2 regions of the Salimicrobium salexigens genome follow, and region 2 is predicted to be linked to the other one. Evidence: a T-box and tRNA genes for the amino acid it is inferred to sense, from the RefSeq annotation. Region 2 holds a T-box; the other holds one or more tRNA genes.
The links. The T-box of region 2 lies ahead of BW931_RS02735 (valine--tRNA ligase). A T-box ahead of a tRNA ligase gene usually reads a tRNA of that ligase, here a tRNA-Val.
Positions count from the first base shown of each region.

Region 1: it has a tRNA-Val gene. The T-box ahead of BW931_RS02735 (valine--tRNA ligase) is inferred to sense a tRNA for this amino acid. The anticodon was not compared.

Region 1 covers NZ_FTOK01000001.1:147,436-164,062, forward strand. Annotated here, with positions in the region: gene BW931_RS00805 (PH domain-containing protein) at 1-1,344, shown strand, start outside; gene BW931_RS00810 (RluA family pseudouridine synthase) at 1,341-2,054, shown strand; gene BW931_RS00815 (hypothetical protein) at 2,149-2,460, shown strand; gene BW931_RS00820 (MBL fold metallo-hydrolase) at 2,486-3,379, shown strand; gene BW931_RS00825 (hypothetical protein) at 3,510-3,740, shown strand; gene BW931_RS00830 (GNAT family N-acetyltransferase) at 3,823-4,326, shown strand; gene qoxD (cytochrome aa3 quinol oxidase subunit IV) at 4,406-4,687, opposite strand; gene qoxC (cytochrome aa3 quinol oxidase subunit III) at 4,689-5,285, opposite strand; gene qoxB (cytochrome aa3 quinol oxidase subunit I) at 5,282-7,231, opposite strand; gene qoxA (cytochrome aa3 quinol oxidase subunit II) at 7,250-8,134, opposite strand; gene BW931_RS00855 (HD domain-containing phosphohydrolase) at 8,428-9,951, opposite strand; gene BW931_RS00860 (CheR family methyltransferase) at 9,956-12,805, opposite strand; tRNA gene BW931_RS00865 (tRNA-Val) at 12,950-13,021, opposite strand; gene BW931_RS00870 (alpha/beta hydrolase) at 13,197-13,925, shown strand; gene BW931_RS00875 (YjcG family protein) at 13,942-14,457, shown strand; gene BW931_RS00880 (GNAT family N-acetyltransferase) at 14,463-14,888, shown strand; gene BW931_RS00885 (MDR family MFS transporter) at 14,925-16,394, opposite strand.
Region 2 covers NZ_FTOK01000002.1:92,865-109,491, forward strand. Annotated here, with positions in the region: gene lon (endopeptidase La) at 1-1,705, shown strand, start outside; gene yihA (ribosome biogenesis GTP-binding protein YihA/YsxC) at 1,692-2,279, shown strand; gene BW931_RS02695 (amino acid ABC transporter ATP-binding protein) at 2,450-3,184, shown strand; gene BW931_RS02700 (hypothetical protein) at 3,237-3,704, opposite strand; gene hemA (glutamyl-tRNA reductase) at 3,944-5,317, shown strand; gene BW931_RS02710 (cytochrome C assembly family protein) at 5,332-6,153, shown strand; gene hemC (hydroxymethylbilane synthase) at 6,172-7,101, shown strand; gene BW931_RS02720 (uroporphyrinogen-III synthase) at 7,101-7,868, shown strand; gene hemB (porphobilinogen synthase) at 7,874-8,848, shown strand; gene hemL (glutamate-1-semialdehyde 2,1-aminomutase) at 8,867-10,150, shown strand; T-box leader at 10,294-10,518, shown strand; gene BW931_RS02735 (valine--tRNA ligase) at 10,561-13,197, shown strand; gene BW931_RS02740 (bifunctional folylpolyglutamate synthase/dihydrofolate synthase) at 13,270-14,529, shown strand; gene BW931_RS02745 (prepilin peptidase) at 14,689-15,429, shown strand; gene radC (RadC family protein) at 15,720-16,349, shown strand; gene BW931_RS02755 (rod shape-determining protein) at 16,483-16,627, shown strand, end outside.

The DNA of each region.
Region 1 (16,627 bases), on a different contig from region 2:
TTTATCATTTTCAACAGCGGTGCTTCGTGGTACGAATTCGCAGGTGTCGGGTTACTGCTTGTAATTCTGCTTGTTTTCTCTATTGTGAAATGGTTCAGGTTCTCTTATGTGGTTACAGGAGAAGAATTACAGATTAAGCAGGGGATCTTTGTACGCAGGGAACGCCGTATTTCCAAACACAGAATACAGTCGATAGATCTTACTCAAACCCTTCTGCACCGGATTTTCGGTTTGACGAAAGTGCAGATCGAAACCGCTGGAAGCGACGAGAACGTAGATGCTTCCCTTGCTGCGGTCACGTTTGAAGAAGGGGAGCGGGTTTCGGGAAATCTGAAACATAAAGGGGAAAGAACAGAAGAAGATTATGAAAAAGTATATCCGGAAGAAGTGATGAGCTATTCCAGACTGGCGCTTACCGGAGCAACTTCCGATAATGCGATAATTATTTTTGGTCTGCTTTGGCTTCTGTTTTCCCAGGCCAATCAGATTATTCCGGAACAGATGTATGAAGATGCCACCAGATGGCTGTTTTCATTAGCTGTACAGTTTCTTATCTTCCTTGTTCTTATATCGGTCCTCATCGTATGGGGAGCGGGTATTCTCTGGACGATGGTCAAGTATGCGAATTTCACGATTACAAGATATGAAACGGAACTGTACATGAGATACGGACTTATCGAGAAGCGGCAGCGCACGATTCCTGTTAACAGAATTCAGGCAGTTATCGTAAAAGAGAATATCATCAGACAACTGCTCGGTCTTTGTTATGTGTATGTAGAGGTAGCCGGAGGCGTGAATGGGGGAAAAATGGAGGGGAGTACGGTTTACCTGCTTCCGTTATTAAAAAAGAACGACGTGCCCGATTTCCTTAATAAATACCTTCCGGAGTACTATCGGGACAACCCTGGGATGAAAAGACCACCGCTAAGGAGTCTTCCCTATTATATATGGGGAAGTCTACTCGTGTCGTTAACGTCAGTTATCGTCGTTTCATTGACAGTACCCGCATGGGTGCTCCTCCCCGTCGCAGCCCTTGTGTTATTCCCGGGGTGGGGAGTGATCCGCTGGCGGACCTCAGGTATCTCATTTGATGAAACTTATTTAAACCTTCAGTATCGGAAAGTCAGCAGAGAAACTGTGACGTTAAAACGTGCACGTCTCCAGGCGTTCGAGAAAAAAGATACGTGGCTTTACAGAAAACAGGGACTGGCGACGATCGATGCAGCTATTCTGAATAACGCCCAGGGCAGGCACTTCGTGGTGCCGGCCTTATGGGAAGAGCACGTTGCGAAAGCTTCGGAAACTTTTTCAAAAGTGCCCGAGATCCATAAAAAAATTGAATGAAGAAAGGAGAGGGAAGTATTAACATTCCTATTTTATATGAAGATAATCACTTGCTTGTCGTGGAGAAACCGATGAATGTGCCGGTGCAGGAAGATGCGAGCGGGGATGAAGATCTGCTGAGCATTCTAAAAAATGATATCAAAGAAAGATACAATAAACCCGGGAACGTTTATCTGGGGCTCGTACATCGCCTGGATCGTCCGGTAGGCGGAGTGATGGTCTTCGCGAAAACTTCCAAAGCTGCCTCCCGTCTCTCGGATCAGATCAGAAGAAATGCTATGGAGAAATATTATTTGGCGATCTCGAGAGGGAGTATGGATTCACCGAAGGCCCGGCTGAAAGACTACCTCGTCAAAGACCGGAAGAAGAATGAGGTCTATGTCGTAGGTAAGGATCATAGACGCGGGAAAGAAGCGGAACTTGAATATGAAGTAAAGCAGGAAGAATCCGGGATGAGTCTCCTGGAAATAGATCTTTATACCGGTCGTCCCCATCAGATAAGAGTCCAGCTCGCCCACCAGGGAGCACCGATCTATGGAGATCAGAAATACGGAGGGAAAGTCAATCACCCGGGTCAGCAGATTGCTCTCTGGTCTCACAGGCTCGTACTTTCTCACCCTGTGAAAAAAGAGGATATGACATTCGAATCTATGCCACCGGATCAGTATCCCTGGAATGTCTGGCCGGAATACACGAATCGGGATATGTAACATAAACGAATCGCTACTGTACGCAGTACCGGTTCGTTTTTTGCGTATTATATCAAAAAAGGGGGTATAGAGATAAGAAAGAGGAGGGAGAATGATGGGCTATATCTTACCTGTTAACCATTATCAGTATCAGTATCAGGATTACCATCAGCGCATCACGGAACGACAGCAAGCTCCGCGGGGAATAGAAAAAGCCTGGAAAATTGTCCTTGATCAGAAAGTGAAGGAACGCAGGCAGACGAGAGAAGAGGACAGGCTGGAATACCATCAGATCAGCGGGTTGCTATACGCGCCTTCGACGGTTCATAAAACTCATAGCAGAAACTCATCTTTACCTCTTCATACTCAGGAAAAAATTTACTCACGGGTAACAGGAAAAGGTTCCTTTTTCAGCGAATCCGTATAGTATAGCTGGAAAGGGGAGAAGATATATGGAATTCAGGAAACTGACGGAACATGTAAATTATTTTGATGGTGTTGTAAATATCGGCTACGTACAAAGCGGCGATACGGGTCTTTTGATTGATACGGGAATCGATGACTCGACTGTAAAAAAAGCAGTTCGATACCTGAGAGAGAATGAGTTCCCGCTTACCCACCTTTTTCTTACTCATGCACACGCGGACCATTACGGGGGAGCGGCATTTTTACGGAAGAAGTACGGGGTGATCACTATCGCTCCGAAATTTGAAGCAGCAATTATGGAGAATCCGACAATTGAACCTTTATATCTATCCTCCGGTAATGACCCTCTCCCTGAGACGCGGAATAAATTTCTGGAAGGACCTCCGGTGAAAATTGACCGGGTAGTTGAAGAAGGAACAGTGCAAATCGGGGAAGTGGAAGCACGAATGATTACATTTCCCGGCCACAGTTACAACCAGGGCGGGCTGGTAATAGATAACATATTATTCGCCGCTGACAGCTATTTCGGTCCTGAGTACATTCATAAACATAAAATACCTTACATTACTGACAGCTCGTTCCACGAAGCCTCTCTTCACAAATTATTGGATCTTAAAGTGCTTGGAGCCGTACCGGGCCATGGCGTATTTGAACAGGATTTTAAAAAGACAGTGCGGACCAACCTGGATTATTACGAAAAATTAACTGAGTATATGAAGGAATGGATACGGAAGCACGGAGAAGTGTCGCATGAAGAATTGGTAGCCGGCATGTGCCGGACTTATGGAGTGGAAACGCAGCATGTTTCAGCCTGGCTGTTATACCGGACGGCGGTTACAGCTTTTGCTAATGGACTTATGAGAAATGGAGAGGTTACTTCCTTTTTAAAAGATTACCGACTGTTTTTTTCTTTGAAATAAAAGGATGGCACGATACGAGTTCCATGACCATATTAATTTAATATTACCCGGGAAATGTCAATGAAAGCGTTAACAAAATGTTTGACAAATTTGTGAACAAGGGTAATAATAGTAGTAAGAGGTGATGGAAATGAACTCTAAAACTTTAAACACTGTGCAATACGTCGGAGCAACTCTTCTCATTATGGGTACTGTGACATTTTTGTTAAGTATAATGGGACTTGGAGACCGCACGTTGACTATGATCGGAGTTGGTCTCGTAATGGGTTCAGTCTTCATTTTTATGATGGGATTGTTCCTGTCACTATCCGAAGAATTAACGGTCCGTTACAAAAAAGAAAACCGGCGATTCAATCAATAAAATGAAATGAAGAATGCCCTAATTTTTTTGGAATTAGGGCTTTGTTATGGAAATTGGAATAGATCAATGGAGGAGCAGAGCTATGGATACGGAATGCAGATTACTGGAGACAGGGGACGCCCTGGAATTTCTTGAATTAAGTAAAGAACTAGATGAATCGGGAAATATGCTGTATGCACCCGGGGAAAGAGAGATAAGTGTGAAGGAACAGGAAGAAATGATCCGGAATGTTAATGAAGACCGTTCGACAGATTTGTTTATAAGTGAAGAGAATGAAGAAATCACGGGCTTTATTATGCTTCGAGGTAGTGCACTGGAAAGGGCCCGTCATTGTGCATACATAGCTCTTGGAGTAAAGGAAAGTCAAAGAGGCAAAGGAACAGGTAAGCAGCTCCTGCGAAGAGGCTTTCGCTGGGCCAGAGAGCGGGGAGTGACCCGGCTTGAGCTGACCGTACTTACACACAACGCTGCTGCTATTCATTTATACAGGCAAATGGGCTTCAAAATAGAAGGTGAAAAAGTGAATTCCCTGAAAATAGAAGGGGAATACATAAATGAATACTATATGTATAAATTGCTTAAATGAAAGAAACAGGCAGAGTTTGTCTCTGCCTGTTTCTTTATTCCACGTGATTTTCCACTCGTCTGTCTGTGGTTCAGATTAATTAATATCCCCAGACCATAGCCAGTAATGAACCGAACACGATGGCCAGGGCGATGAAAATACCATAGTAAGTGTTCAAATAAATGGAATCTGAATCAGGTGATTCTCCCGCGTGCATAAATACCACAAGCTGAAGTCCTGCCTGTGTAAAAGCAGTAAGCAGAAGAACTACCATGCCAACTGTAAAACTCATATCCAGAAAATAGACGAGCAGGGCAATCACTGTTAAAGCGAGAGAAGCGACGAAACCTGTAAGCTGTTTAGCCGGAAATAGTTCTCTCATATTACATCATTCCTTTCAGGTAGACGAAGCTGAAAATGAAAATCCAAACGACGTCCAGAAAGTGCCAGTACAGGGAAAAGATGAATGTTTTGTTGGCTGTACGTGGCGTAAACCCGTGCTTGACGATTTGTACGATGATCCCGGCTCCCCAGAAGAGACCGAAGGAGACGTGGGCTCCGTGCGTACCGAGAAGAGTGAACAACCCGGCGGAAAAAGCACTTGTCTGAAGAGACAGGCCTTCGTGTACGTACTCGTAAAATTCATAAATCTCAACTCCGACGAACCCGGCCCCTAATACAAGAGTAATTGCCAGGAATGTCAGCGTAGCACCTTTTCGGCCGAGACGCATAGCATTGACCCCGAGACCTATCGTAAAACTGCTGGTCAGAAGGACGAACGTCTGAATCATTAAGGTAGAGATGACGAAAAGCTGGCCACCGGAAGGTCCATCTGCGATGCGACCTTCCATAATGAAATAGGTGGCGAAAAGGGTAGCGAATAACGCGATTTCAGCCCCTATAAAGACCCAGAAACCGATAATGTTCAAAGCGTTAGTTTCCGTGCTGTATTCCATTGGTGTAGAGTGCTCTGTACTCATCGCGTCTCACCTCTCTTATCGTTTTCGGTATCTCTTATTTCCTGTTCATGAATATGACGGCCGTCGTCCTGTTCAAAGGAACGTATGAAGAGAAGGACGGCTATACCGGCAGCGGCAACGTAGACGACCGGCCACAGACTGAAGACGAGACCAAACCCTGCAACAAAGAAGAAAGCTGCCATAATGAATGGCTGTCCACTGTTATTAGGCATATGGATGTCTTTTATTTCCTCTTTGAAAAGCGTTTTCCCTTCATATTTCGAGTCCCAGAATGGTTCGCGTGAATCGACTTGCGGGGTAACCGCAAAGTTGTATTCCGGCACCGGTGTACGGGTAGCCCATTCAAGGGTACGTGCATCCCATGGATCGTCTCCGATATCACGGGTCGCATAGCGGGCACTGTAATATACGTTAAATACAATCAGTATAAAGCCCATTGCAAGACCGAGAGCGCCGAAGAACGACAGAAGGTTCCAGATTCCGAAACCGGCAACCTCGGAATACGTATACATACGACGCGCCTGGCCATCGAGCCCTGAGATGAACATAGGGAAGAAGGCGAGACAGGTACCGATTGCAATGTTCCAGAATGCCCATTTTCCTATCTTCTCGTTCAGCATGAAACCGAACATCTTCGGCCACCAATACGTCATCCCGGCAAGCATTGCAAATACAACCCCTGGGATGATTACGATGTGGAAGTGTGCCACAAGGAACATCGTATTGTGATACTGATAGTCGGCACTGGCGATACCGAGCATGACCCCGGTAACACCTCCGATTGTAAATATCGGAATAAATCCGAGAGAATACAACATAGGCACCGTAAATTGAATTTTCCCTTTCCACATCGTGAACAGCCAGTTGAATATTTTAATACCCGTAGGTATAGCGATGGCCATTGTAGTGATGGAGAAAATACTGTTTACGAGAGCACCCTGCCCCATCGTAAAGAAGTGGTGTACCCAAACGAGGAAAGCAAGGGTCGAAATAACGACAATAGCGACGACCATGGATGTATAGCCGTACAGGTTCCGTTTGGAGAACGTAGAAATAACTTCACTGTATATACCGAAAGCCGGGAGCACCAGAATGTAAACTTCGGGGTGACCCCATACCCAGAAGAAGTTGGCCCACAGCATCGCCATTCCTCCGTTATCCATTGTGAAGAAATGGGTTCCGAACAGACGGTCCATGGTACCCATAGCCAAAGCTACTGTCAGTACCGGGAAAGCAAACGTTATTAACAGGTTGGTAATAAGCGCCGACCAGGTGAAAAGCGGCATTTTCATCAGTTTCATGCCCGGGGCACGCATTTTGAAAATCGTAACGATGAAGTTAATACCGGTAATCAACGTACCCAGTCCGGCAATCTGTAACGCGATCATGTAATAGTTGGTCCCGATGTGTGGGGAAAGTTCGTTACCGGCGAGCGGGAAGTACGATGTCCAACCGGAGCTCGGTGATCCCCCGATGACGAACGACAGGTTGAAAAGCATCGCTCCCATGAAATACAACCAGAAACTGAGGGCGTTCAGTCTCGGGAAAGCAACGTCGCGCGCTCCGATTTGCAAAGGAACGACGAAGTTCATTAAAGCTGTAATAAAAGCCATGGCCATGAAGAAAATCATGACAACGCCGTGGGTGGTGAATATTTCGTTATATTCGGCTGCGCTTAATAGTTCGTTACCGGGCATGGAAGTTTGGGCACGCATCATCAGCGCGTCGACTCCGCCCCTGAAAAGCATAAGCAGTGCAGAAATCAAATACATGATTCCTATTCTTTTATGGTCAACCGTCGTCAACCACTCACTCCACAAGTATCCCCACTTTTTGAAATAGGTGATACCGGCAAGGACCGCAATCAGTGTAAGACCGATTGCGACCATAGATAAATAAATGGTGGGAGTTGGGTTAGGTACGGCAAATTGTTTAAAAAACTCCATCCATAAGACTCCTCTCTTTTAATGGTCCGACTGCTCTTGCTCCATTTCTTTCTTCATTTCTTCCTCGCTCATCTCCCCGTGCTCCTCAGGAGGAGGGCTGAAATCAAGATGAGTACTGCTGAAGGTTTTCTGGCCCAGATGTCCGGGTTCGAGCAGTTTATTGAATGTTTTTTCATCCAAAGGTTCCGCAGTATTTTTTACTTCTTTCACCCATTCATCGAACTCTTTCTGGGAGACAGCACTCACGTTGAAGGTCTGTTCAGCGAACCCTTCACCGGAGAAGTTGGCATTACGTCCCTGCATTTCTCCTTCTTCCGTAGCGGCAAGATTCAGAGTTGTAATCATTCCTGTCATAGCGTATTTTTGACCGGCCAATTGAGGAATCCAAAAACTCGAAATGGCATCGAAAGAATATAAGCGGAACTCTACAGGGCGGTCAGTAGGAAGGAAAAGATAGTTTACAGTCTCAATATCTTCTTCCGGATAACTGAAATGCCATTTCCAGTTGGAGGAAGCAGCATAAATTACCATAGGCTCCTCATCTTTGAACTGTTTCGGCACGCTTTCTGCTTCATATGTGCTTTGTACAGAGACGAAGGAAAGGAATACGATGATCAATACCGGAATACCAATTGTGGTTATCTCCACCCAGATGTTCCCTTTCACTATCGGTGGTCTGTAGTCAGATGGTGTTTTTGTCGAGCGATATTTAACCAGGATATATATTAAGATAACGAAGACCACGACAACAACGAATAGCATAGTCCATATAGATATCCATATGATATCTTTTAATAGTGCTGCCTGTGGTCCCATGGGATCAAAGACAGTTAACGGTTCGCATCCGCTCAGGAAAAGTAAAAAAGACAAAAGCAAACCGGAAAATAGCCACTGTTTCTTCATGTTCAGACTCCTTTCTGAATTAACTGCTGTTAATGCGTGTTTCCATCATAGGGGCTTTATACAGACTTTCGCAACGAATATGACAACAGTTCACAAATTGTTCATGTATGTTGAATGAATTGTCACGAAAAAATGTCGGTCCTGTGAATAATGTGACAAAAAGGTGGAAGAAAAGACACAGAATCAATGTTTGTCAGCACTGACATCACCGGATTGTTATGTACGGTTTTATCGTCATAAAAACACGGAGCGATGGATCTCCTCTTCAGAAAAAATGTCCTGAAGTTTCAGCTTCAGGACATGATTTCAATAAACAGTTCCACAAGTTTGGGGTCGAACTCCTTGCCGGAATACTTTTTAAGCTCCTGTAATGCTTCCTCTTTAGAAATAGCAGGGTGATAAGGGTGGTCACTGACCATCGCATCATACGCCTCGCAGATATGGATAATGCGGGCCTCTAACTTAATGTCTTCCCCTTCCAGGTTAAGAGGATATCCACGGCCGTCATAATGTTCATGGTGGGTGAGTACGATCATTGATAAATCCGCGAACTCTTCGGAAGCATTCAATATCCGGTGCCCAATTTCCGGATGTCGCTGCACGAGTTCATTCTCTTCCGCAGTTAGCGGAGTATCCTTGTTGAGAATAGAGTGATCAATGGTGATTTTCCCTATATCATGGAGCATTCCTGCCGTCTTCAGGTTCAATAGTCTCGTTTCATCAAGATCCAGAGCCTGACCCAATTTTTCGGCCAGGCTGCTCACACGCTGGGAGTGGGCTTCTTCACGCGGGACTTTTTCGAAAAGACTGGCCATCATACTGTTGATATAGCTGGTCCGATGGCTGTTTCGCTGGAACAGTTTATTTCTATACATCCGGTTCTCTGCATATTGAAGAACTTCCTCGGTGGACTGGAAGGCCATTTTTTTGACAGAGGAACCGAAAGAAGTAGTGATGTATAATTTATTATCGCCTTCAATTACACAGGATTTCACTAACTGGGCACGTATTTCCTTCACTTCTTTTTCGGACGTGTTCGGGAGAATAATAGCGAATTCATCCCCTCCGATGCGGAATACTTCATCATTCGTTCTGGTGTTTTCCGAAAGCGCTTCGGAAACTTTTTTTACAACGTTGTCCCCTTCGGGGTGACCGAAGGCATCATTGATAAGTTTCAAACCGTTGATATCTCCCAGTATAAATCCAAGTGGGAAATTTTGGGATGTATCCATTTCCTGAACTTTTTTCTCGAAGTAACGACGATTGTACAGTCCTGTCATTTCATCATGGATGGAAAGGTGTTCAATGTGTTTCTGGTAATTGACGTTTTCTGTCTGATCGATACAGGCGATTCTATACTCACCTTTATTAATCACGTTACTTTCCATATGCACATGTTTTTCTTTTCCGTTTATGTCCAGAGTAATATCTATCGGCTGTATATCCTTCTGATGTTCGAGTTGTTTCGTATGGAAATAAAAAGCATCCTGGCTATCTTCGCTGATCCACTCAAACAGTTTTGAACCTGTCAGATCCTCGTTTTCAAAGAGAGAGGAAGCTTTCCTGTTGCAGTCCGTAATGGAAAAGGAACCATCTACAGTCAGGTAAGAAATAGGGGCTTCATAAAACAAAGATTCATAATTTTCTTTTACCAGTACCAACTCATGATTTGTCCGTTTCAACTCTTCGTTCTGAAAACGGAGTTCTTCATGGTAGACCGACAGTGTAGAAAGAATTTCCTCTTTTGTTTCGTTTTTGTAGTCTTCAATATTGTTCCCCTGAAGAATTTGTTCGATTATTTCTTCCATACGTTCCATAAGTTTAGTCTCCTTGCTTCATGTAGTTGGAAATATCTATGATAGTACCGCCGATACGGAGCGGGTCTTCATCGTGATCTTTCTCGAGGACTCTCCCCAAAAAATGGACAGGGATGAAACTTCCATCTTCACACTGATAAGAAGCGAACAGGTTGATACTCTTCTTCTTCCCCGAAAGCATTTTTTCAAAAGCTACTTTTATATCATTTGTCTTAAAATATCGGCTGACTTCGTTGAGCGTCGTAGGAAAATCTTCCTTTCCATAACCGCAGTTCTGTAAAAAGGAAGGGGAGACGTCGAAATGATCGGCACGGCCATTGAATTCCCACCATCCCATATTGCTGATTTCAAGGACCTGCTCAAATTTCTCCTTCGTTTCCATCACTTTTGACCGTTCCTTTTTCAAATTCGTGATTTCTACGAGTGTGACGATAATTCCGTTTACGGAGTTATATTCTGTCCGGTAAGGACGGATGCGGACGAACCAGTGCCTGCCTTTATTATCTTCTATCTCTTTTTCCTTCTTTATAAGAGAATCCAGCACTTCGTACACGTCATCCACAACTTCGGGGTACTCGGACATGACCGAAATATGGGATATTGGTCTGCCTATATCCTCATCACGTACGTTTGAAACCTCCTTCATAAGTGGGGTGATTCTTCTTATACAGAGCATTTCATCGAGATAGAGCGCTCCTATCTCTGTATTATTCAAAAGGTTGTTCAGGTCGTTATTGGCTTTTTTCAGTTCCTCGATTTTTTCCTGGTACTCGTTATTGACTGTATAGATTTCTTCATTCACGGATTGGAGTTCTTCGTTCGTGCTTTGCAATTCTTCATTGGAAGCGGTCAGTTCTTCGTTGGATGTCTGTAATTCTTCGTTGGATGTCTCCAGTTCTTCCACTGTTGCCTGCAGACCCTCTCTGGCAAGCTGGAGTTCGGATTCCAGATATCGGACCCGCTCTTTCATTTGATCCGACACATCCACTTCCTCACTATTTTTTACTTTCACCTCAGTAGCTTCAATAAAACTGATGAAGTAGAAGAATTGATACTTCATTTCGATGATGTGGCCGCTCAGGGAGAGAGAAGTCTCCTCTCCTGCTCCGTTCATGATATTATTCAACCGGACGTGAGTACGCTCTGCTTTCAGTCTGCGAAGGATATTGTTTACAAATAACGAAAGTTCCCGGGACATGTTGGTATTGAAATTATTTGAAAACTTGCCCGGCTGAGGTCGCAAATAATCCGACATGTCATTAACAACGTGAATAATCTGATCGTTACCGTCGATAATTATGGAAGGGGGAGAGATACTGGATACAGCTTTTTGTAATACATTTTCAAGATTTACGTTCTGGGCCACAGACTTTGCAGGCTGGGTGTTTTTCTCAATTTCCGGGCCTTTGTCACTGTACAGAGATATTCCCGAAGGATGGTCGGGCCGGTAATCCTCCCGAGGTTTGTAAATTTTCCATTTGTTATCTATGGACCGGTAAGCCTTCGTTAAATCTCCGAGAGTTTCACTGGTACCGAGGAATAAGTATCCATTTTTTAATAACGAGTAATAAAATTTATTCAAAATATACTGCTGTGTTTCACTTTTAAGATAAATGAACAAATTTCTGCATACGAGAAGATCAAGCCGGGAAAAAGGAGGATCATTCACAAGGTTATGTTTCGCAAAAACGACCATTTTTCTTATGGAATTAGCTATGCGGTATCCTTCTTCTTCCTTTATAAAATATTTGGCTACAAGTTCAGGAGGGACATCCGCCATCAGGCTCTCCGGGTAGACACCGTTACCGGCGGTTTCAAGTGCTTTGTCATCTATGTCTGTTGCGAAAATTTTCAGACCGGTCTGCAGATTGTTTTTTTCCATGTATTCACATAGAAGTATAGCAAGCGAATAAACTTCTTCGCCGGTGGAACACCCGGCGGACCAGATCCGGAGAGCCTCCTTGTTATAATCGAGTTTGGGGAGGACATTTTCGGTAAGACTGTCAAAAGCCTCTTTATCCCGGAAGAAACCGGTGACGCCTATAAACAATTCCTGTTGGAGTATATTTCTTTCCTTTTCCGAATTAGAGAGATGTTCCGCGTATTCTTCAAGTGTTTGAAGCCGGTTCAGCTTCACTCTTCTGTTAATCCTGCGGATCATCGTCGTCTCTTTATAGTTATCGAAATCTATTTTTGAGTGACTTCTCATAATTCTGTTTATCCGCGACAACATACTTTTTCCGTCGGAGGTTTGTAAAGACCTGTTAACGGGGTCTGCCGGATGAGTAACGTAATTGATTATCTCTTCAGCCATGTCATCCGGAGGGAGAATGTAGTCGATGAGACCGGTGGAAATCGCACTTCGTGGCATCCCGTCAAATTTGGCAGTAGTCTCGTCCTCCGCTATCACCATTCCGTCGGCATCTTTCAGGGCACGAACCCCGAGAGTACCATCGCTTCCGGTACCGGAGAGTATGACCCCGATGCTGTTTCTACCCTGGTCTTCAGCCAGTGATTTAAAAAACAGGTCTATCGGAAGATTCAGGTGTTTTCGTTCGGTTTGTTCACTTAAATGGAGAGTGCCATGATAAATGGAGAGATTTTTACGGGGCGGGATAAGGTAGACGGAGTTCGGCTCCGTCGCCATCATGTCTTCGGCTACATGGATATTCATACTCGTATAGCGGCGTAAAAGGTCATCCATGTGGCTTTCGAAGTCGGGGGAAAGATGCTGGATGATAATGAAAGTGAGACCTGTATCGTTGGGCATGGTTTTGAAAAAGCGTTCGAGAGATTCGAGGCCTCCTGCGGAAGCACCGATGCCGATGTAATATTTTTCTTCAGTATGTGACATAATTTCACCTCTATCGATTTCTTATGCAGATAATAATAATTGTACATGAGAAATCTTTATATGATAAAAAAAAATACTTCCGTAATGGTTTTCCTCAACAAAAAAAGTCTTTCTCTCCCTAAGGAAGAAAAAGACTTTCAGTAGTGGGCCGTGCTGGGATCGAACCAGCGACCTCTTGGTTGTCGACCAAGCGTTCTCCCGCTGAACTAACGGCCCGTGTTTTGAATATGTAAGTAAGACATGTAATAATATACTATGTGTACTCTATATATGTCAAACGTTTTTTAAATAAAGATTCGAAAGCTTAACTATGATAAAATAAAAGTAAATGTTTGAAACTTCAACGTAAGGGTAAAATCTATGGATGATTAAACGATGCAGGGGTGTTCATGTGAAAAGGAAAGGCACATTCGAAGAACATACGATAAACAGTGAGTATTTAAAAGAAGAAATGAAACTGAAAGTATATTTACCGGAGAATTTTTCCGAACTGTACAAATATCAGTTCTGTATCATGCAGGATGGGGACGATTATTTTCAGATGGGAAGGGCAGCTACCCTGAGCGATGAACTTCATGAGTCCAAACAGATTTCTCCGACTATCTTTGTGGGGATCCATTATGAAGATAAATTCGACAGGCAGGATAAATACCATCCGGAAGGGAAAAGACAGCAGAATTATATAGATTTTATTGTAAACGAAGTTGTTCTTTTCCTGGATCAGACGTATCCGAGTCATTGTATGGCCAGCTGTCGTACACTGATCGGTGATTCCCTCGCAGGTTCTCTGGCTTTCATGATCGGATGCCGTTATCCTTATACTTTTTCCAACATTATAATGCAGAGCCCGTTCGTGAATGAGACGGTACTGGAAGAAGCTAAGAAAGCAAGCGACTTCACACCGCTGTCGATTTATCATACGATTGGTACTAAAGAGACAGAAGTAACTACCACAGAAGGCGAAGTAAAGGATTTTCTCAATCCGAACCGCGAACTGAATAAATACCTTGAAAGAAAACCGTTCGATTACACGTTCCACGAAATTGAAGGAGGGGACCACACATGGGGGTCCTGGCAGAAAGACTTCAAAAGGGGACTTGTTACTATAATCGGAAAATGAACAGGAGGGACGCAAGATGAAATATGGTATAGCTATTTTTCCGTCTAAAAAAGTCCAGGATGAGGCAAACTCTTACAGAAAAAGGTACGACTCTCATTATGCTCTCGTACCGCCTCACATCACTTTGAAATATCCTTTTGAATCGGACGATGAAGAAATCGAGAGAACCATTATCCCTGCGCTGGATGAGATTGCAAAAAAAACGAGGCCGATCGATATAGAAGTGAAGAAGGTAGGTTCCTTTAAGCCGGCAGCAAACGTGCTGTATTTAAAGATAGAGCCTAACGAAGATCTCCACAGACTGAGTGAAGAAATGCATGAAGGTGCTCTTGAAGGAGAAAGAGAACATACTTTCGTACCGCATATCACTATTGCACAGAGTCTGTCGGACGATGAATTCTCCGACATATATGAAAGTCTGCGGATGTCCAAGTTCGATCTTACCGACCGGTTAGACCGTTTTCAACTGCTCTACCAGCTCGATAACGAATCGTGGAGTGTGTATGAAACGTTCCGCCTGAAAGGGGAATAGAAATTATGGAAATAAAGACAGTATCTACAGAAGAGGAAAGAAAAGATGCCTACTCCGTACGGAGAAAAGTGTTTATTGAAGAGCAGAATGTTACAGAAGAAGAAGAGCATGATGGTCTTGATGAAGTGTCTGTGCATTTCGTTGGTTATGAAGACGATCAGCCCGTCGCAGCCGCACGTCTCCGCATAATGGATGACTACGGAAAACTTGAACGTATTTGTGTGCTCAAGGAACATCGTGGCTTGTCATTCGGGAAACAGATGATAGGTACGATGGAAGAGCGCGTCCAGAAAGAAGGAAGGGATAAGGCGAAGTTGAATGCTCAGACCCGGGCGGAAACTTTTTATGAAAGTCTCGGCTATCGTACGACTTCTGATGAGTTTATGGATGCCAATATTCCGCACGTAACGATGGAAAAAAGCTTCCGTTAATAAGACAATATAGCAAAAGAGAAAGCAACAGGCGATTTATCCGCCTGCTGCTTTCTCTTTTTGTTTTTCGTTTTTTTGTTCCTGAGCCTGTCTTTCCCACTCGTCCCACTGCTCGTCACTAGGCGGAGAGGTGCGCTTAATGAATAAAGCAAGAACCGTTGATACCGCCGAGAGAGCGGCAATGAGGAAGAAAGCGAAATTAACTCCAAAAATATCGGGCCTATCCATGGATGTGAGAGATGCTGCCACGTCTTTGGATGTTGTCATCAGAGTGACCAGAACGGCAGTACCCACGGAAGCGGCGATTTGTCTCATTGTGTTGCTCACTGCGGCTCCGTGAGGAATTAGTTTGTTGGGCAGTTCGTTCAAACCTGAAGTGGTGACGGGCATCATCACCATCGAGAAACCGAACATGCGGATAGCGTAGACGACCATCAGGTAAGTGAGAGTCGTTTCCGTATCAAGTACTCCCAAAAGAATTGTTCCGGTCGTCATGATCGAGAGACCTATCACTCCGAGCACACGTCCTCCGATCCGGTCAAAAATCCTTCCGGTAATAGGAGACATCAACCCGGAAATGAGAGCCCCCGGCAGAAGTACGAGACCGGATTCGAACGCAGTGAAACCACGCATGTTCTGCATGAAAAGCGGGATCAGTGTTTCAGAACCTATAAGCCCCATGAACGTAATGCCGGCGATAATGGTGGTCAGTCTGAATGTTTTCAGTTTGAATACCCGGAACTCAAGCATCGGATGAGTCATACTCAACTGTCTTCTGATAAAAGCGAAGAGAATGACGGACCCGGCTGCAAGGCCGAGGAGAGTGATAGGGCTTCCCCATCCATTGTTTCCGGCACTTGTAAATCCGTAAAGTAGGCCTCCGAAGCCGAACGTGGAAAGAAGTACGGAAGGAATATCGAGTTTCGGATTTTTTAGTTCCGTCACGTTCCTCAGTACGAAGAAAGCTACCAAAATCATAATAATGACAAGCGGGAAGATGAACCAGAACAGGTATCTCCATGTAAATTCTTCAGTTACCCACCCGGAAAGGGTAGGGCCGATGGCAGGGGCGAAGGAAATAACGAGTCCTATGTACCCCATGGCCGTTCCGCGTTTTTCCACCGGGAATATAAGCAGAAAGACCGTCTGCATCAGCGGGAGCATGATGCCGGCTCCGGCTGATTGAACTACGCGTGCCACGATTAAGCTTTGGAAGTTAAAAGCGATACCTCCAAGAAATGTCCCAACCAGAAAAATTGTCATAGCTGTCATAAACAGCTGTCTTGTTGTGAATTTTTCTATTAAAAATGCGGTAATCGGAATCATTATTCCGTTTACGAGCATAAAGACGGTGGTCAGCCACTGGGCGGAGTTGGCCGATACATTCATTTCTTCCATAATTGGAGGAATGGCCGTGATCATGAGTGTCTGGTTAAGGATCGTAATGAAAGATCCTGATATGAGCAATGCTGCAACCAGAACTCTGTTGTAGTTCTGTTCCACCATTTATAACCCTCCTTTAGTTTGCATAGACTAATGGAATATTATACTCCCACGCTCCGGCGGTGACAACAATTTCAAATCCGTACTCAGTTAATGAGTGAAAACAGGGACATACGACTGTTTTATAAAAAATTACCAGAAACACAAAAAAATGTTTACCTTTGGGAACTGTGGGCATTTTTAACGATTAAGCATAGACAACAGTGTGAATAAATTTTACTATGAATTTAAGATAT
Region 2 (16,627 bases):
AATCGGACAGCGTGTAAAAAAATCGATGGAAAATACCCAAAAAGAGTATTACCTTCGGGAACAGATGAAAGCTATCCAGAACGAACTGGGCGATAAAGATGGAAAGTCCGGGGAAGTTGCGGAGCTGAAAGAAAAAATTGAAAATGCAAATATGCCTGAGCGGATTGAACTGGTAGCTCTTAAAGAGCTGGGGAGGTACGAAAAAGTTCCTCAAAGTTCAGCCGAGAGCTCCGTCATACGTAATTATATTGAGTGGCTCGTCGTACTGCCCTGGACGACCGAAACGGAAGATAATCTGGATGTGCCGCACGCGGAAGAGATTCTCGAGGAGGACCATTACGGTCTTGATAAAGTAAAAGAACGTATATTGGAGTATTTGGCCGTGCAACAGCTGACCCAATCCATTAAAGGACCGATTCTTTGTCTCGTCGGTCCCCCGGGCGTCGGGAAAACGTCTCTCGCAAAGTCCATAGCGCGGGCGATCAACCGTAAATTCGTAAGGATATCTGTCGGCGGTATAAGAGATGAGGCTGAGGTTCGTGGACACCGGCGTACTTATATTGGAGCTATGCCGGGGAGAATTATTCAGGGTATGAAACGTGCAGAGACTGTCAACCCGGTCTTCCTGCTGGATGAGATAGATAAAATGGCCAGTGATTTCCGGGGCGACCCGTCTTCTGCGATGCTTGAAGTTCTCGATCCTGAACAGAACGCAACGTTCAGTGACCACTATATTGAAGAAGATTATGATCTTTCGAACGTTCTGTTCGTAGCTACAGCCAATACAATGTCCACAATCCCCGGTCCGCTCATGGACAGGATGGAAGTGATTCAGATTGCTGGATATACCGAGGTCGAAAAACTTCACATTGCAAAAGAACATCTTTTAGGTAAACAGATTACAGAGAACGGGCTGACGAGGAATCAGCTTCAGTTCCGGGATGACGCTCTTATGAAACTTATCAGACGTTATACACGGGAAGCGGGTGTGCGCGGACTTGAACGTGAAATCGCCAACGTCTGCCGGAAAGCTGCTAAAATAATCGTTTCCGGAGAGAAGAAGCGGGTAATTGTTACGGAGAAAATGATAGAAGAACTCATCGGCCGCCCTAAATTCCGGTATGGTCAGGCAGAACTTGAAGATCAGGTAGGGGCAGCCACCGGCCTTGCCTATACAGCAGCCGGCGGTGATACGTTGTCCATTGAAGTTTCCGTCTCCCCGGGTAAAGGCAATCTCACACTTACCGGGAAATTAGGTGACGTGATGAAAGAGTCGGCCCAGGCCGCTTTCAGCTATATTCGCACCAGGGCGGATGAGCTGAATATCTCTTCCGACTTCGTAGAGAAAAATGATATCCACATTCACGTGCCGGAAGGAGCCACGCCTAAAGATGGTCCTTCAGCAGGTATCACGATGGCTACTGCTCTCGTCTCCGCACTTACAGGTCGTGCTGTGTCGAAAGAGGTGGGGATGACCGGGGAGATTACACTGAGAGGCCGCGTCCTTCCTATCGGCGGGCTGAAACAGAAAGCTCTCAGTGCTCATCGGGCCGGACTGACAAGGATAATTATCCCCTTTGAAAACAAAAAGGATTTAGACGACATCCCGGAAAGTGTCCGGAACGATTTGACATTCATTCCTGTGAAGCATCTTGATGAGGTGCTCGAGCAGGCATTGACGGGTGAGAAAAATGAGAGTAAATGAAGCGGAAATAGTTATCAGTGCTGTAAGTAAGACCCAGTATCCGAGCGATCCGATTCCGGAGATTGCGCTTGCGGGGCGTTCCAACGTAGGGAAATCATCGTTCATCAATACGATGATCCAGCGTAAAAATCTGGCCCGCACTTCAGGGAAGCCGGGGAAGACGCAGACGCTCAATTTCTACATCATCAATAAATCTTTTCACTTCGTGGATGTACCCGGGTACGGGTATGCGAAAGTCTCCAAAGCGGAAAGAACACGCTGGGGAAAGATGATGGATGAATATTTCGGGGAACGGGAACAGCTCGTTTCGGCAGTTCTTGTCGTGGACTTACGGCATGAACCGACCGATGAAGACTGTATGATGTACGATTATTTTAAATATCACGACCTTCCGGTAACGATTATCGCTACGAAAATGGATAAGGTTAAGAAAGGGAAGCGCCCGGCTCAGAAGAAGCTTATACGTGAGGTGCTGGAAGTTGATGAAAAGGATCCGCTCATCCTTTTCTCTGCGGAAACCTCCGAAGGTAAAGATGAAGCCTGGAAGTCCCTGCGCTCCCATCTGAAAATGTAGAAGACCGGTGGTCAGAGAAAAACACTGATATTACAGAACCAGGGAGGCCCGTTCGATTCGCAGAATCGTTCGGGCCTTTCTTACTTATTGGCTGGTGAAGGTGAGCTCTTTCCTTTTCAGGCGTTCCGTGATATTTTTAGTGAAAACCGTTAATGCTGGGAGAGGTGAAAATGAACAAAGTTATTGATGTACAGGCTTTGAATAAGTCATTTGGAGAACTGCAAGTACTGAAAGATATTCATTTCAACGTGAAGGAAGGGGAAGTTGTCGTAATTATCGGAGCAAGCGGTTCCGGTAAAAGTACATTACTGCGCTGTCTGAATTTTTTGGAGATGAAAGACAGTGGAGAAATTTCACTTCACGGAAAGCGTGTGGACGAACGGAAGGACAAGCTGAACGAAATCAGGCAGAACATAGGGATGGTCTTCCAGCAGTTCAATCTGTTCCCTCATAAAACGGTTCTTGAGAACGTGATGGAAGCTCCTCTTCAGGTTAGGAAAATGGAAAAAGATAAGGCAGCACATAAAGCCCGCGAGCTGCTTAATAAGGTGGGACTCAGCGACAAGGAGGATGTCTTCCCGAACCGTCTCTCCGGGGGGCAGAAGCAGCGTGTAGCTATAGCCAGGGCATTAGCTATGAACCCTTTGATTATGCTTTTCGATGAACCTACTTCGGCTCTTGACCCGGAACTGATCGGGGAAGTTCTGCAAACGATGAAGGATCTTGCCAAGGAGGGGATGACGATGGTTGCCGTAACGCACGAGATGCGTTTTGCCAGAGAAGCAGCGGACAGAGTCGTCTATATGCATGACGGCCGTATCGTGGAGGAAGGGACGCCGGAGGAGATATTCGAGCATCCGCAAAACGACAGGACGAAACAGTTTCTTCAGTCTATATACGTCTAAAAGTTCAAAGACAGAAGCCGCGATCCCGGGAAACAGGAACCGTGGCTTCTGTTTATTTCTGTTTGTAAAAGTAATATCCCCCGAGCAGCAGGAAAAGGATACTGAAGTACATTTTTATGTATGTCACTACAGGCGGCACCCAGAAAAAAAGCGACTCGATGGCTGGAACGAGGAGAATGCCGAGTCCGACAGCAAGAGGCAGCAACCCGATTTTCACTTTTCTGCTCAACATAAGTGCAATACCGATATAAACGATGTACATACTCCAATGCTCAGGCCACACAGCTATATTCGTTTCGGCGAAAAGCTGCCACAGGATAAGCAGGACCATGGCCTGGAAAAACAGCAGCGGCGTCTCCCGTACGCGTCTGGCGTGAATGAAAAGAGCGACTGTCAGGAAGGCGAACAGGGACACACCTCCAAACGGAGTGCCGATAAAAGGGATAGGAAACTGTTTAAAGAGAAAGAAAACGCCGATAGCTGTTAAAACCATTGCAATCAGAAAGTAGTATTTTTTCATAAACGAAAGAACCTCCGGGATGTAATTTTCTTGTGGAATGAACAAGCTTTTGATATATTATTAATAGCTCTTATTTAAATTAATTCTAATCTGGTAAAGAATTTTTAGAATCTTTCTTATATCGTATCATAAGACTTTCATATTCTGTCCATAAGTTATTCTAACAGAGGTAAAAATTCATGTTACAATGGTAAATATGAGTTGTGATAAGGTACGGACACATGATGGGGGTATATGTCATGCATATTTTAGCTGTAAGTATTAATTACCGAACCGCCCCTCTTGCTATCAGGGAGAAGCTCGCGTTTTCCGAAGCTGATCATGCAGAAGCGATGAAAACTTTAAATGCTCAGAAAAGCATTATGGAAAACGTGATATTGTCCACGTGCAACCGCACAGAACTGTACGTAGTGGCGGATCAGATACATACTGGCCGTTACTACATTAAAGATTTTCTGGAAAAGTGGTTCAATATTGAAAAGCAGGAGTTTTCGCCTCACTTGATTGTATATGAAGCGGACGGGGCAATCGAACATCTGATGAGAGTCTCGGCAGGACTCGATTCTATGGTTCTGGGAGAAACGCAGATTCTCGGCCAGGTGAAACAGGCGTTTCAACTTTCTCAAGGCTCAGGCACGACCGGTACAGTTTTCAATCAGCTGTTCAAGCAGGCAGTCACTGTAGCGAAGAAAGGCCATAAGGAAACAGCGATCGGAGAGAACGCCGCATCTGTAAGTTACGCTGCGGTGGAGCTTTCCAAAAAAGTGTTCGGAGAGTTGAAAGATAAACACATCGCTATCATCGGTGCCGGTAAAATGGGAGAACTGGCAGCCAAGAACCTTTTCGGTTTTGGCGTCGGTAAGGTGACAGTACTTAACCGGACATTGCAAAAAGCCGAAGCAGTAGCTTCTCAGTTCTCCGGAGAGGCTACTACTCTGGAGGACCGTGAGCGAATTCTTGAAGAGGCGGATATCGTCATCAGCTCTACGGGGTCTGATGAATACGTCATTACGAAAGATATGGTTGCACGGGCTCACAGAAAGAGAAAAGGGAATCCTTTGTTCTTCGTCGATATCGCTGTACCGAGAGATCTTGATCCAGGTATCGCCGGTCTTGAAGGCATGTTTCTTTATGACATTGACGACTTGCAGGGAATCGTGGACGAAAACCTTTCGGAGCGGAAGAAAGCGGCAGAAGAGATCGAGCTTATGATTGAAGCCGAAATCGTTGAATTCAATGAATGGCTGCGGACGCTTGGAGTGGTTCCGGTCATTTCTGCGCTGCGTCAGAAAGCTCTCGGCATTCAGGCGGAAACGATGGAAAGTATCGAGAGGAAGCTGCCTGAACTGAGCGCCCGCGAAAGGAAAGTACTGAACAAACACACGAAAAGCATTGTGAACCAGATGCTGAAAGAACCGATTACCCAGGCAAAAGAACTCGCCAATGAACCTGGTGCAGAAGAATCGCTGCAGCTGCTCACTCAAATCTTCGGCATTGAAGAAGAAGTGCAGGAACAGGTGAAAATTCAGGAACAAAAAAATAACCACGCTGTTAAGGTCGATGATAAAGGGATATTGACGTTCCCTGCGTTACAGAACATGACTCAGGCTTAAAAGGTGGACAACCTATGGTACTTGACCTTAAGTGGATTTACGAAATCATCATTTTATTTTATGGTCTCAGCCTTACCGGCTATTTTATAGATTTCATCCAGGGGGACCGGAGAGCGAACAAGATCGCTTTCTGGTTACTCGGGGTAGTCTGGACGCTGCAAACGGTTTTTCTTTTATCCCAAATCTTCATAAAAGACGATTTTCCCGTCACGACCGTTTATGACGGTCTTTATTTTTATGCCTGGATCCTTGTAACTTTCTCTCTGGTTCTGAACCGGCTGTTTCGGGTGGATTTCATTATTTTCTTCACGAACGTCATCGGTTTTTCGGTGATGATCATTCATCTGATGACCCGGGCCCAGAGAGATATGGGGGAAGGCGGGGTGGAACTTGTAAACGAAATGCTGGTAGTACATGTGACGCTGGCGATTATCTCTTACGGGTTTTTCACCCTCTCTTTCATATTTTCAGTGCTTTACCTGTTACAATATCGCTGGCTGAAAAGTAAAAAGTGGCGGAACCGTCTCGCAAGGCTCGGGGATTTGGCTAAACTGGAACGATTATCTTACTTGTTCATCGTTCTTGCGGTACCCGTCCTGCTGATAGCGATTGTGCTCGGGGTCGTCTGGGGTTACATTTCCGAGGACGTATTCTACTGGATGGACTTTAAAACGGTAGGTTCGATCATAGTTGTATTCGTCTATATGATCTGGCTGTTTCTGAAGGTTGTGCGGGGATTTCAGGGAAGGCTCATTTCAACCTATAATATAGGTGCCTTTCTTCTCCTGCTCATCAACTTCTTTCTGTTCAGTTCATTATCAAACTTTCATTTTTAATTACTAGGAGGAACTATTGTGCGTAAAATTGTTATCGGGTCAAGAAAAAGTGACCTGGCTATAAGCCAGACAGAGTGGGTAATAGACCAGTTGAAACAGATCGATCCTTCCTATGAATTCGAAATCAAAAGAATCTCCACCCGTGGGGATGAAATATTGAACGTCACCCTTTCGAAAGTCGGCGGGAAGGGGTTATTCATTAAAGAAATCGAGGATTCCATGTACAGCAAAGAAATCGACATGGCCGTACACAGTATGAAAGATATGCCTTCGGTAGTGACAGAAGGTCTTTCTCTCTCCTCGGTTCCAATACGTGAAGATCACAGGGACGCTTTCGTGTCGAAGGACAATACGACTCTGAAAGATCTTCCGGAAGGAGCGATAGTTGGTACGAGCAGTCTTCGTCGATCTGCTCAGATAAAGGCGGTGAGACCGGATGTGGAAGTGAAGTGGATCCGTGGTAACATCGGCACCCGTCTCAGAAAGTTGAGAGAAGAAGAATTTGACGCAATTGTTCTTGCTGCTGCCGGTCTTAAACGGATGGGCTGGACAGAAGAAGTCGTCACTGAATTCCTTGACCCGGAAGTTTGTGTACCTGCAATCGGACAGGGGGCGCTTGCGATCCAGTGTCGTGATGATGACGATGAATTGAGAGAACTTCTGGCCAAATTAAATCACGAATACACGGCAGCGACCGTCAGTGCCGAACGTAAATTCCTTCATGATCTGGACGGCGGCTGTCAGGTACCGATCGGAGGGTATGCATATCGCGAAGGGGATAAGTATACACTCTCTGCGCTGGTGGGGACACCTGATGGAGAGACGATCCTTCACGAAATCGTAACCGGTACCGATCCTGTAGCTGTAGGTAAAGAGGCTGCAGATCTTCTGAGAGACCGCGGTGCTGCAAAAATTATCGAAGACGCGAAAGAGGAGTTTGAGCAGTAATGTCTTCTCTTTCGGGAAAAGAAGTCCTGATTACAAGGGCCAGGCATCAGGCCGATACGTTAAAGGAACGTCTTGAAAGCAGAGGGGCCGGTGTGACTGCTGTCCCTCTGCTTTCTTTTGCTAAAAGGGATAGTGAAGAAAATGTCCGCCTTCTCGAGAATCTGGATGCCTACGACTGGGTTCTCATCACGAGTACAAACGGTGTATGGTTTTTTAACGAGTTGATCAGGAAATATCTGGAATCAACCCCGGAAGGACTCAAATACGCGGCGGTGGGCCCAAAGACGAAATTGGCGCTCGAAGAGGAAGGAAGAACCGTTTCCTTTCTTCCTTCCTCTTATTCTGCGGAGTTTTTAGTGAAAGAATGGGTGCCGATGCTCGAAAGTGATGAGCGGGTGCTATATGTACGGGGCAACCTTTCGAGGGAAACGGTACGGGAAGGGCTCAAGGAGCATCACATTTCTTTTGATTCGATGACTGCGTATGATACGTTAATATTAGAAGAGAAAGCAGCAGAGTTACAGGACAGGCTGAGAAACGAAAGCTGGGATGCTCTTACTTTTTTCAGTCCTTCCGCTGTAGAAGCATTTTGTGAGCTTTCGGGAACGCTTTGCAACAGGGCACTTGATCTTCCTTGTTTCTGCATCGGTCCTACTACAGAAAGACAGGCCGCGGACGCCGGATTTACAAATATACAAAGCCCTGCGACTTTCACAGCGGAAGCGCTTATTGAAAAGATGGAGAAATATTTTAACGAGAAAGGATGAAACGGATGGCTAATGAATTTAAAAGACATAGAAGATTGAGACAGTCGGCTTCTCTTCGGTCGATGGTGCGGGAGACCCACCTGCATCCTGAAGATTTTATATTTCCCTTATTTGTTGTTGAAGGGGCGACGGAAAATAACGATGTAGGGTCCATGCCCGGGGTTTATCAGGTCGCCTTTAACAACCTGAAGAAAGAGCTCGACGAAATTATAGAGCTTGGACTTACTTCCGTCATCATTTTCGGAGTCCCGGAGGTGAAGGATCCTTACGGGAAAGAAGCCTATAACGATGATGGCATCGTCCAGAAATCGATACGCTTCATTAAAGACTATGCTCCACAGCTGACAGTAGTCGCAGACACCTGTCTTTGTCAGTATACCGATCACGGACACTGTGGAGTCGTGAACGGCGGAGTGATCGAGAATGATACCTCTCTTGAACTTCTTGCTAAAACGGCGGTGACTCAGGCTGAAGCGGGAGCAGACATTATCGCGCCTTCTAACATGATGGACGGTTTCGTGACGTATATCAGGAAAGCTCTGGATGAGTCCGGCTTCCCTCAAACACCGATTATGTCATACGCAGTTAAGTACTCTTCTGCTTTCTACGGCCCTTTCCGGGATGCTGCCCACAGCACGCCGCAGTTCGGGGACAGGGATACGTATCAGATGGACCCTGCGAACCGGCTGGAAGCAAAACGGGAAGTCAAGTCGGATCTTGAAGAAGGAGCCGATTTTCTCATTATAAAACCTGCCCTCAGCTATATGGATATACTGAGAGATACGAGAGAAGAGACGGATGTTCCACTTGTTGCATATAATGTGAGCGGAGAATATTCCATGATCAAAGCAGCTGCAAGCCAGGGATGGGTTGATGAGAAAGCTATCGTAACGGAGAAGCTCTTATCCATGAAACGGGCCGGAGCCGATCTTATCGTAACGTATCACGCCAAAGATATGGCAAGATGGCTGAAAGAATAAGTGAAGGAAGGTGTCATAATGAAAAAGTTTGATAACTCTATTTCTGAATTCAAAACAGCGAAAGAGATAATGCCGGGAGGGGTCAACTCTCCTGTACGTGCCTTTAATTCCGTGAACATGGACGCCCTGTTCATGGAAGAAGGGAAAGGGTCTAAAATTACCGATATTGATGGTAATGAATATATCGATTATGTACTCAGCTGGGGCCCTCTGATTCTCGGCCACGCCAACGAGCGGGTAGTGAACGAACTGCAGAAGATGGTTGCGAAAGGTACCAGTTTCGGTACTCCCACGGTTATTGAGAACAAGCTTGCAGAGCTGGTCATCGACCGGGTACCTTCCATTGAGATGATGCGTATGGTCAACTCCGGCACAGAAGCTACGATGAGTGCTCTGCGAGCGGCGAGAGGTTATACGGGTAGAGATAAAATACTTAAATTCGAAGGGAACTACCATGGTCACGGAGATTCCTTATTGATTAAGGCGGGTTCGGGGGTAGCGACTCTCGGCCTTCCTGATTCCCCCGGAGTTCCTAAATCCGTAGCCGAAAATACGATTACCGTTCCGTACAACGATCTTGAAAGCGTGCGTTATGCATTCGAACAGTACGGGGACGAACTTGCCGCTGTAATCGTGGAACCTGTGTCCGGCAATATGGGAGTCGTACCGCCGGAGAATGGTTTCCTCCAGGGGCTGCGTGAAATTACGGAGGAGCATGGAACAGTGCTTATCTTCGACGAAGTCATGAGCGGTTTCCGCGTAGGTTATAATAGTGCTCAGGGACACTTCGGTGTAACACCGGATATGACCTGTCTCGGAAAAGTGATCGGCGGCGGCCTGCCGGTCGGGGCTTATGGAGGTAAACGTGAAATCATGGAAACGATAGCTCCTGTCGGAAAAGTATATCAGGCAGGTACGCTCTCCGGTAACCCGCTTGCGATGACGGCCGGTTATGAGACACTTCGTCAAATGACTGAAGAGGCCTACGGAACGATCGAACAGAAAGTGGATCGTCTGGTCGAAGGTTTCCGTGAGGCGGCGGACGAAAACGATATACCGCTTGCCATCAACCGTGCCGGTTCTATGGTTGGAGTATTTTTCAACGATAACGCTGTCACTAATTTTGAAACAGCGGGTAATTCCGATACGGAACGTTTTGCGAAGTATTACCGCGGGATGATCGAAGAAGGTATTTTCCTTCCTCCTTCCCAGTTCGAAGGCCTCTTTTTATCAGCGGCCCACACGGACGAGGACATTGAGAAGACGATCAGCGCAGTGAAAAAGGTATTCAAAACATTATAATCATTTGATCGGGGCAGTCTCTGTGGAGGCTGCCCCGTTTATTGTAGCAGAGTGGATGTGAATCAGAAGTCGGCCCGGTCCATGGATATTTTCGTTGACGGCATGGAAGCTGTTCTATACAATTAAAAGAGAAAAAGGATAAAGAAATTGCCATGATGGAGAAGAGTACGTCTTATACGTTTTAAGAGAGGAAAACAAACGCTGAAAGTTTTCTAAACCACTGTAGACAGAAGGTAGCTCTATTAGCAGCTTTTCTGAACTTGATTCAGTAGGAAAAGCCGGACGCGGACCGTTATATCCGAACGAAGTGTACAGAATATATCTGTAAATTAAGGTGGTACCACGGAAAAGACCCTTTCGTCCTTAGCTGGAGGAAAGGGTCTTTTGTATGGACAAGAGGAGGATGAATAATGAAAGATATTGAAATGTCGACTAAATATGACCCGACGGAAGTGGAGAAAGACCGCTATCAGTTCTGGCTCGAAGGAAAATACTTCGAAGCGGAAGGAACGGGGGAAAAGGAACCGTATACAGTCGTAATTCCACCGCCGAACGTTACCGGTAAATTACACCTTGGGCACGCCTGGGACACGACGCTGCAGGATATTATCACCCGGGTGAAAAGAATGCAGGGCTATGATGTTTTATGGCTGCCCGGAATGGACCACGCCGGAATAGCCACCCAGGCAAAAGTGGAAGCGAAACTGAAAGAACAGGGTACTTCCCGCTACGATCTCGGCCGGGAAAAGTTTCTCGAGAAGTCCTGGGAATGGAAGGGGGAGTATGCTGATTTTATCCGGTCCCAGTGGGAAAAGATGGGACTTGGTCTCGATTACTCCCGTGAGCGTTTCACCCTGGACAGCGGACTTTCGGATGCGGTGAAGGAAGTGTTTGTACGTCTCTATGAAAAGGATCTGATTTACAGGGGAGAGTATATCATCAACTGGGATCCTGCCACCCAGACGGCTTTGTCCGATATAGAGGTTGAATATAAAGAGGTGCTGGGAGCTTTCTATCACATGAGCTATCCGTTGAAGGACAAAGAGGGATCGATTTCCATTGCTACGACACGACCGGAAACGATGCTTGGCGATACGGCTATCGCTGTACACCCTGAAGATGAGCGGTACGTGCACCTTATCGGGAAGAAAGCGATCCTACCGATCATCGGAAGGGAACTGGAGATTGTCGCTGACGATTATGTAGACAGAGAGTTCGGTTCCGGAGCTGTTAAGATCACCCCTGCCCACGATCCGAATGATTTTGAAATCGGCAACCGTCATAACCTCGAACGCGTTCTGGTTATGAATGAAGACGGGACGATGAACGAAAATGCCGGAGTCTATGAAGGGATGGACCGGTTCGACTGCCGGAAACAGCTGGTGAAAGATCTGCAGGAGCAGGGTGTGTTGACTGAAATTGAAGAGCATATGCATTCGGTCGGTCACTCCGAGCGGAGCGGTGCTGTCGTGGAACCTTATTTATCCACACAGTGGTTCGTCGACATGGGACCGCTCGCAGAAGCCGCAGTGGCACAGCAAAAAACGGAGGATAAAGTCAACTTCGTACCGGAGCGGTTTGAAAAAACGTATCTGAACTGGATGGAGAATATCAGAGACTGGTGTATTTCCCGTCAGCTGTGGTGGGGACACCGGATTCCCGCATGGTACCATAAAGAGACCGGGGAAATTTATGTAGGGAAAGAAGCTCCGGAGAATGAAGGAGAATGGGAGCAGGACGCGGATGTCCTTGATACATGGTTTTCTTCTGCGTTGTGGCCTTTTTCCACTATGGGCTGGCCGGATGAAGAGAGCGAGGACTTTAAGCGCTATTTCCCTACGAATGCCCTCGTAACCGGTTATGACATCATTTTCTTCTGGGTCAGCCGCATGATTTTCCAGTCGATCGAGTTCACGGACCGCCGTCCGTTTGAAGATGTCCTTATCCACGGTCTGGTCCGTGACGGAGAAGGACGTAAAATGAGTAAATCTCTCGGAAACGGCGTGGACCCGATGGATGTTATTGATAAGTATGGAGCGGATTCACTCCGTTACCTCCTTTCCACCAGCTCTTCCCCGGGACAGGATATGCGTTTCACCTGGGAAAAAGTGGAGTCCACCTGGAACTTTGCGAATAAAATATGGAACGCTTCACGCTTTGCACTGATGAATATGGGTGACTTGTGCGTAGAGGACATCGATATTACGAAAAACAGGACAGTTGCGGACGAATGGATTTTGACCAGACTCAACGAAACCATCGAAAAGGTGACGAAAAACGTGGACGGGTACGATTTCGGTGAAGCAGGGCGTCATCTTTACAACTTTATCTGGGATGATTTCTGCGACTGGTATATCGAAATGGCCAAACTACCTCTCTACAGTGAGAATGAAGAGCGGATCCACACCACCCGTTCGGTCCTGGCCTATACACTTGACCGTATTATGCGCATGCTCCATCCATTCATGCCTTTTATTACGGAAGAGATCTGGCAGCACCTTCCTCATGAAGGACCTTCCATCACGGTGAGTGAATGGCCGCAGGCTGATGAATCATTAAATAATCGTCAGGCTGTTACAGAAATGGAGAGGCTCGTATCCATCATCCGGGCTGTGCGTAACATTCGCGCGGAAGTGGACACTCCAATGTCGAAACAGATAAAATTGCTTATTCAGGCGGAGAGCCGGGAAGTCGTCGGAGAGCTTGAAATGAACCGCGATTATCTGGAGAAATTCTGTAATCCGAGCGAGCTTACAATCGATACTGAAGTCGAAGCTCCCGGTAAGGCAATGTCTGCTGTCGTTACAGGCGCCTCTCTTTACCTTCCTCTCGAAGGCCTGATGAATATAGAGGACGAAATTGCCCGTCTCGAGAAAGAACGGAAAAAGTGGGAAGAAGAAGTGAAACGTGTGCAAGGGAAGCTGGCCAACGAGAAATTCGTTTCCAAAGCTCCGGCTCACGTAGTGGAAGCCGAGAAAGAAAAAGAAGCGGACTATCTGGATAAGCGTGCCAAAGTGGAAGCGCGTATCGAAGAACTTAAAGCTTAGAAGGGAAAAGGGCACCGCCAGGCAGGTGCCTTTTTTCATGAAAAGTTACACGGTTGCAGGTGAGGTGTAAAAATGAATAAAGAAGAAGCACTGGAATGGATCCATGGACGGAGCAAGTTCAAAATCAAGCCCGGACTGGAAAGGATGGAATGGCTGGCTGAGAAACTGGGGCACCCTGAGAAAGCCGTGCCGGTCGTCCACATAGCAGGAACAAACGGGAAAGGATCGACGACATCGTTTTTGAAATATCTATTAATGGAACAGGGGTATTCCGTAGGTACGTTCACTTCTCCCTATATCACTCATTTTAATGAAAGAATAAGTCTGAACGAAGAAGCGATCGACGATGAGGAACTGATCCGTCTTATATATAAAGTGAAACCGCTTGTGGAAGAGGCGGCCTCTTTGCCGGGAGGGGAACCTACAGAGTTCGAAGTTATAACGATTATGAGCTTTTTATACTTTCAGGAAAAAAATGTCGACATAGCTATTATTGAAACAGGTCTCGGAGGGCTTTACGATTCGACGAACATTGTAGCCCCTCTTCTGTCTGTGATTACGAATATCGGCTTGGATCATCAGGATATACTTGGGCACAGTTACGGGGAAATTGCCGCTCAGAAAGCAGGAATCGTTAAAAGTCACGTCCCTGTAATCAGCGGAGTGAGGCATCAGGAGGCGAAAAAAGTAATTAAAGAAACCTCACGGAAGCTGCATGCACCTTTATATGAACTGGAAAAGGATTTCTCTGTTGGGCAGAAAGAAGCGGAGCAGCAGTTTATATATAGATTCCGGCATGAAGATACGTATGAGCTGTCGATGCTCGGAGCGCACCAGAAAAGAAATGCAGCTCTCGCCGTTACGTCGATGGAAGTGTTGAAGGAGTTCGGATGGAAAATAAGCCGCGTTCTTTACGGGAAAGCGTTGAAAGAAATGACCTGGCCCGGAAGAATGGAAATCATCTCCCGGAACCCATTGACGCTTCTCGATGGTGCCCATAATTACGAAGGAACAGAAGCTCTGGTGGAAACGATGGAAAATCTGTACAAAGATAGTAACGTGCATGTTATATACGGAGCCGTTGAAGGGAAACCGGCTGCAGAAATGCTCGGGATGCTGAAGAAAATAGCTGCTTCCATTGCCACCGTTTCTTTCGATTTTCCGAAATCATTGAAGAAAGAAGATTATCTTAATATGAATAGCGACTTTCCCTACTTTATGAATCCGGAAGTGGCGTACCGGAGTGTACTGAATTCGGCGGATGCCGGGGATGTGATTCTCTGGACCGGCTCGCTTTATTTTATATCGGAAGTAAGGAAAATGTATACGTAAGGAAGAACCGGGGTGGGAGATGAATCTTGCCCCGGTTCATTCATATAACAGTGGACGAGTAACGGAAGGTTCCTTATACTGGGTATAGCGCTTGAAATTTTTGAAAATTCATTCAAAAATGCTCAGGATGCTGAATACAGATGGAAGAAAGGTGAATACATGACGGCTGTCTTTTTCGTTTTCGGTCTGGTTTTCGGATCATTTTTTAATGTAGTCGGATTGCGTACCCCCGCAAAGTCGCTGTTGGCGCACTCACGTTCCTACTGCCCGCATTGCTGTAAAAATCTGCATTGGTATGAATTGATACCGCTGTTGTCCTGGCTATTTTTACGGGGGAAATGCAGCGGCTGCCGGGTTCATATTTCCCTGATGTATCCTGCCATGGAGCTTTTCTCAGGTGTGTACTTCTCTTTCGCCTTCCTGTACCACGGTTTCACTCCCTCTCTTATTTATTCCCTCTTACTCGGTGCTCTCACGCACATTTTCATCGTTTCGGATTTAACCAGTATGATACTTCCCTCCTCCGTTCTGATTACATTCTTTCTCTGCTGCATGCTTTATTTCCTCATAGACCCTCCCGTCTCATACTGGTCGCAGGTAATAGGTGGAGGTGTCGGTGCAGGTGTTACGGCCGGGATCATTCTCCTCAGCAGAGGGGGGATGGGCGGAGGCGACATGAAATTATTCGGTCTGCTCGGATTCATGATGGGCGTGGAGAAACTTTTCCTTATATTCCTGTTGTCCTCTTTACTTGGAGCGCTTACAGGCGGATTGCTGATTATAACGAAAGTGATTTCCGGCAGACAGCCTGTACCGTTTGCTCCTTTTATTCTGACGGGTGCCTGTGTGACCAACTTTTACGGAACACCATTAATAGAATGGTACCTTGGACATTTCTGAGCCACATACATGGAAGTTGCTGGTCGTATTCAAATAAATCTTGATAAAAAGCTCAATGTAGATAAGTTTTGTATATCCTCTGCCTGCCGGTGAAATAATAGTCATTTCCTCTGATCTTTTTTCAATTTTTCCGGAATAGGCTTCGGCTTATTTCATTTACGGTTCTTTTTCTGAAAGTGCACGCTCGGGTATAATGACGATACTTAGCCGTGCACGGATAAGAATTGTCCTAAAGGAGAACTGATTTGGAAAAAGTTATTCATACGAGAGAACAGGGGTCAAGAGAAAAGATGCTTATGTACGGAGCAGAAAGACTGACAGTAAGAGAACTGCTGGTTGTGCTGCTTTCCAAAGGAACAAAAGGGATGCCGATAGAAAGTCTTTCAAGAGAAATTCTCGTGTCTCTGCAGGGTGTGGACGGACTCCGGGAAGCGACTGTGGAAGATCTGACGGCTATCAGGGGCATTGGGGCTGCGAAAGCGATGCAGGTCATCGCAGCTATCGAGTTGGGGAAAAGAGTGTACCGTGAAAAAAGGGAGGAAGGTTATCTGATCCGGAGTCCGGAAGATGGAGCAGAATATGTAATGGAAGAAATGAAACATTTAAAACAGGAACATTTCGTAGCCCTTTTTCTCGATGTCAAAAACCGCGTCCTGGCCAGGCGAACGGTATTCGTCGGGAGCCTCAACAGCTCCATAGTTCACCCGCGGGAGGTATTCAAAGAAGCGGTGAAGAGATCGGCTGCTTCTATTGTATGCGTACACAACCACCCCTCCGGCGATCCTGCACCTTCAAGAGAAGATATACAGGTAACCAAACGGATAGCTGAGTGTGGTAAAATCATCGGAATAGAAATGCTTGATCACTTAATAATAGGAGATGGCACGTTTATTTCTTTAAAAGAAAAAGGCTATCTATAACCGCCAACCTCTATCTATTTTATTCGATTTCTCTTATAATTAAATAAGCGTGAAACGAGAAGCGCCATAATGTAAGGTTCCCTTACATCTGGCGCTTGTTCTTATCCATGGTGTTACAGAAAGGAAGATAGTATTGGGTTTTTTTGGACTTTCCAAAGATATAGGTATTGATCTCGGCACGGCTAATACTCTCGTTTTTATGAAAGACAAAGGAGTAGTGATGCGTGAACCTTCCGTAGTAGCTAGAAATATAAGGACCGGCACTATAGAAGCGGTCG